2 regions of the Desulfotomaculum defluvii genome follow, and region 1 is predicted to be linked to the other one. Evidence: predicted binding sites of a transcription regulator. Region 1 holds the regulator's gene; the other holds the start of a gene.

Region 1 (2,408 bases):
TTTAGGAATGCTGGCGGACAAGGAACGCTCTAAGGTTGTGGCTGAATTGGCACCTTTGGCTAAGGCAGTTGTGGTGACACGGTCCAATAATCCTAGAGCGGGAGATTGGACAAAGCTAGCCGAATATGTTCGTGTCTATCTAGATCAAGTAATGGTCATTGAAGATGTTGAGGAGGCTATCTTAAAAGCGTTAGATCAGGTAAGAGAGAATGAAATATTGTGTATAACAGGTTCATTATATATGGTGGCAGAGGCAAGGAGTTTTATTATGAGTATAAGTTATTCATAAATGATTCAAGTGCAAACTATAACAACAGTAGGAAAATTCATTCGACAGAAAGTTATTACCAAAAAAAGAAATATAGTTAATTTTGTCGAATTATATCTAAAAAATGAGTATAATAGGCTATAGAGACGATAATTTAAGAATTTTTTCTATTAATGTTTTGACACAGTATTCACAAATACTCTTTGCAACTGGGCCTTTTTACGACTATAATATTGTTATAGGAATTAATACGTTGCAATAAGCGAAATTAATAAATGAAATATTTTTTATATAAAGGGAGGGGCCCTGGTGAAAGCACTAAAAATCCCGGAAGCAACAATTACTAGATTGTCTATATATTCTAGGTTTTTAAAAAGATTAGATAAAAAGGGAATTACAACAGTATCCTCTGGGGATATTGCCGAAGGTGTGGGAGTAAGTCCTGCTCAGGTTCGGAAGGATTTGGCATACTTTGGGGAATTTGGCACCAGAGGAGTCGGCTATAATGTTAAAGATTTAATCCGTTATACAGTAAAAATATTGGGTTTATCAGATCCTTGGAACTTAGTTATGGTCGGGGCTGGTAATTTGGGTTCCGCTCTGGTTACATATAAGGAGTTTAAGGATAGGGGCTTTTCTATTGTTGGTGTTTTCGATAATGACCTTACTAAAATTGGCAAACGGATCGCTGATATGGAAGTGCTTCCACTGGAGGAATTGTCCCGAGTAGTAAAGGAACATAATGTAAGAATCGGTATTATTGCCGTACCTTCCAAGGCAGCCCAAGATATTGCTGAGATTATGGTGAAGGCTGGACTGGAAGCACTCTTAAACTTTGCCCCCATTTCTTTAAATGTACCAGATGATGTAGAAGTCCGAAACGTAGACCTTTCTGTTAAATTAGAAATTTTAACCTTTAACTTAGCCCTAAAAGAAAAATAACCAGAAAAGGTGGGGATTAACCCACCTTTTATCTTTTATTTTGAGCTTTTATAAACATACTTATAGTTTTATAGGGGACAATTAATTTAACGTTAATTGCTTGTGATATAATAGGGTCAATGATAAACTTAGTTAGTAGTAATTCCAACCATTGTAATAGGTGAGATAATGGGTAAAATAAGAACTGGCAAGGGAACGTTGACGCTGATTGTACTTTTATTGGCAGGGGGTATTGCCGGTAGTGCTCTGGGACATGTTTTAGCTTCATATATGCCAATGTTGGACAACTTTACTTCCATTGGCATTGATCATACAACCTTAGATCTATATTTTCTTCAGTTATCCTTTGGTTTGACCATGACTTTAGGGCCTGTTACGGCTCTAGGTTTATTTCTTGGCTTTTTAACCTACCGAAAATTATAATAAACCATAGGAGTGTCCTTTGTGCAGCAAATAATTCTAGCATCTGCATCACCTAGAAGACAGGAACTGCTTAATAATCTAGGGTTAGCTTTTGAAGTACAAGTTAGTGATGTGGAAGAAACATTTGATGATAGTATTTTAGTGACACAAATGGTTGAGCAACTGGCTGAACGTAAAGCAGTGGCTGTTGCTGCAACTCGTGATAAAGGTCTGGTTATTGGTGCAGACACAATTGTTGTCTTGGATAATAAACCCCTAGGTAAGCCAGCAAATCCCGAGGAAGCGATACAAATGTTGAGCAGCCTACAGGGAAGAAGTCATGAAGTCTTGACTGGTTTAGCTGTTATCGATGCTGCCACGGGTCAAAGTGTCGTGACGCATCAAGTAACAACCGTATGTTTTAAGAGCCTTTCAAAGGAACAAATTAAGCGTTATGTAGAAACTGGAGAACCGATGGATAAAGCGGGCGCCTATGCTGCCCAAGGCTTGGCATCTGTTTTTATTGACAGCATTCGTGGATGCTACTTTAGTGTTGTTGGTTTGCCGGTGTCAAAACTGGCAGAGTCATTACGAATGTTTGGAGTCGAAATTGTATGACATATCCAATTATGCGGGAATTACCCCCGGAACTGCGCCCTAGGGAACGTATGTTAAAAGAGGGCGCCGGAAGTCTCTCGGATATTGATTTGTTGGCTATTATGCTGCGCACAGGGACGGCTAAGGTTTCTGTGGTGGAGCTGGCAGCTGAATTGTTTAGTCACTTTAAAGATTTACG
Region 2 (2,408 bases), 160 kb from region 1:
ATCACGGCCTGTTCTCTGGGGGATAGCTTTTTTAGTGCCTTTTCCAGCCTCTCCACTTCTAGATTTGTTTCCACCCTCTCATCCACTGGGATCTCGTCGTTCATTAGGGTATCCTGCAATTCTAAAAGGCCACCATCTTTATCGTAATCCAGGGGTTCTGAAATAGAGATAGTATTTCTGATTGTCTTCTGCTTACGTAATACCATCAGCATTTCATTTTGAATACAAACCCCTGCATAGGTTGAAAATTTTCTAGACTTATTTACGTCAAAGGTATCTACACCTTTAATTAAACCTATTACCCCAATCTGGAAAAGATCCTGTTTATCAACTCCGTTGTCTTTCATTTTATTGGCTATTTTAGCAACTAACCTTAGATTCCTTTCAATAAGCACAGTTTTAGCTAATTTATCTCCTTTAGCTAACCTCAATAACCATTCCCTCTCTTCCTCAGGGGATAAAGGATCGGGCAAACTGCCAGATGAAATATAGGAAACCAAAAACGCAATACCATTCAAAACCGAAAGGGCTATTAAGGTAATGATACCTGCGGTCAATCAGCATCCCTCCGTAACAAAAATAGTTATCTACTTTATGCTACGAGGGAAACTCTCAAAAAGTGCTTGTATAAATAAAAAAAGTAGTTAGAAAGTTCTGGCGAAGGATTTTTTAATGAATTCATGGAACAGAATATAAATTATGTCGAATAGAGGAGGTTTTTATGAAGAGAATATAGTCATATGTTGTTACCATTAATGCTCAACTCTTTTACATAGGGCATATTTAGCAAAGTTCTAATAGGAATATGCACTGTTTTTCACTTGATTGTTAATTTTTCTTTAAGTCTTTCAAATTTTTAACATTATTATATTGTATATGGTATACTCTTTCATGGACAAGGATTAAAAATTATCTCCTTGGGGGGGACTGTATGTTTTTTAAGAAAAAAGATATTTTCTTTGAGACCTTTCAAGCCATTGCAAAAAATATCACCTTAGCTGCTGAGGAATTTTGCACAGAATTACACAAACCAGGAAGTGAAAAAAAAGGGTTAACAGATATTCAAGATATGGAAAAAAAAGGTGATCGCTACACCCATTCCATATATAAGGAACTGAATAAAACCTTTATAACTCCTCTGGAACGTGAAGACATCATGAATCTGGCAGTTAAAATGGATGATATCTTGGATGGCATAGAAGCAACGTATATTCGTATGGATATCTATGACATTAAAGATATTAACATCTTTATTAAGCGAAACACGGAAATTATCTTGGAACAATGCAAGGAAGTTGAACTAGCTATTGATAAACTAGTTACCAAAAAGTTTTTGGACATTCGCGCCCACGCTGTACGAATTAATGAACTGGAGAATGAGGCAGACGATCTTTTTAACAACAGCTTACGAGAACTGGTTTCCTCCTGCACCGATGCCATTGAATTTGTTAAGTACAAGCAGATTTACGAGATGCTAGAAGAAGTTACCGATGCCTGTGAAGACGTGGCAAACATTCTTGAGAGCATTCTCATGCGAAATTCCTAATAAGGAAGGCGGAATATGGACCAACAGATTGTCATTATTGCGGTTGTAATTTTAGCTTTAAGCTTTGACTTTATTAATGGGTTCCACGACACTGCAAACGCCATCGCTACATCTATTTCCACCAAAGCAATAAAACCTAGAGTTGCTATAGTTTTAGCTGCTTGTATGAATTTACTAGGAGCCCTTACTTTTACCGGTGTTGCAAAAACTGTAGGTGGCAGTGTAGCCAACCCCGCTAATCTTGAAAATGGGGTTTATGTGGTAGCCGCTGCCTTAATAGCAGCGATTATTTGGAACTTGCTAACCTGGTATTATGGTATTCCCAGCAGTTCCTCTCACGCTTTGATTGGTTCATTAGCAGGTGCGGTTATTGCATCAGCTGGATTTAGTGCAGTTAATCTATCGGGTTTCTTAACCATCATTGAAGCTCTTATTTTATCTCCCTTACTTGCTTTTACCGTTGGCTATATCATTATGACGATTATCCGCATTATATTCGCTAATGTTTCACCCCATAAAATGAATTCCAAGTTTCGGTTTCTACAGATTTTTACAGCAGCTTTTCAAGCTTTCAGTCACGGTACCAACGACGCTCAGAAAACAATGGGTATAATCACCTTTGCCTTGGTGGCAGGAGGCTTCCAGGAGAGCCTAGATGTAGCTCTCTGGGTAAAAATATCTGCCGCAATGGCAATGGCACTGGGAACTTCCGTGGGCGGTTGGCGTATCATTAAAACCGTTGGTTCAAAGATTATTAAATTAGAGCCAGCCAGTGGTTTTGCTGCTGACCTAACCTCTGCTTTAGTTATTACTGGTGCTACCCTGATTAAACTTCCTGTCTCCACCACTCACGTTATTAGTT

The links. Region 1 encodes Rex, which represses fermentation and respiration genes when NADH is low (regulators of the CRP and FNR family bind a similar motif). Its sites were predicted from a motif close to ATTGTTAANNNNTTAACAAT; they were not measured.
Region 2: ACYQ03_RS06180 (DUF47 domain-containing protein) is a predicted target of Rex. The motif match lies at 845-864, and genes of this name have one in related genera.

What each region holds. Positions count from the first base shown of each region.
Region 1 covers NZ_BAAHYV010000006.1:874,649-877,056, forward strand. The annotation lists gene ACYQ03_RS06890 (bifunctional folylpolyglutamate synthase/dihydrofolate synthase) at 1-289, shown strand, start outside; gene ACYQ03_RS06895 (redox-sensing transcriptional repressor Rex) at 578-1,210, shown strand; gene ACYQ03_RS06900 (DUF4321 domain-containing protein) at 1,379-1,633, shown strand; gene ACYQ03_RS06905 (Maf family protein) at 1,655-2,230, shown strand; gene radC (RadC family protein) at 2,227-2,408, shown strand, end outside.
Region 2 covers NZ_BAAHYV010000006.1:716,085-718,492, reverse strand. The annotation lists gene ACYQ03_RS06185 (RNA polymerase sporulation sigma factor SigK) at 1-557, opposite strand, end outside; gene ACYQ03_RS06180 (DUF47 domain-containing protein) at 932-1,546, shown strand; gene ACYQ03_RS06175 (inorganic phosphate transporter) at 1,562-2,408, shown strand, end outside.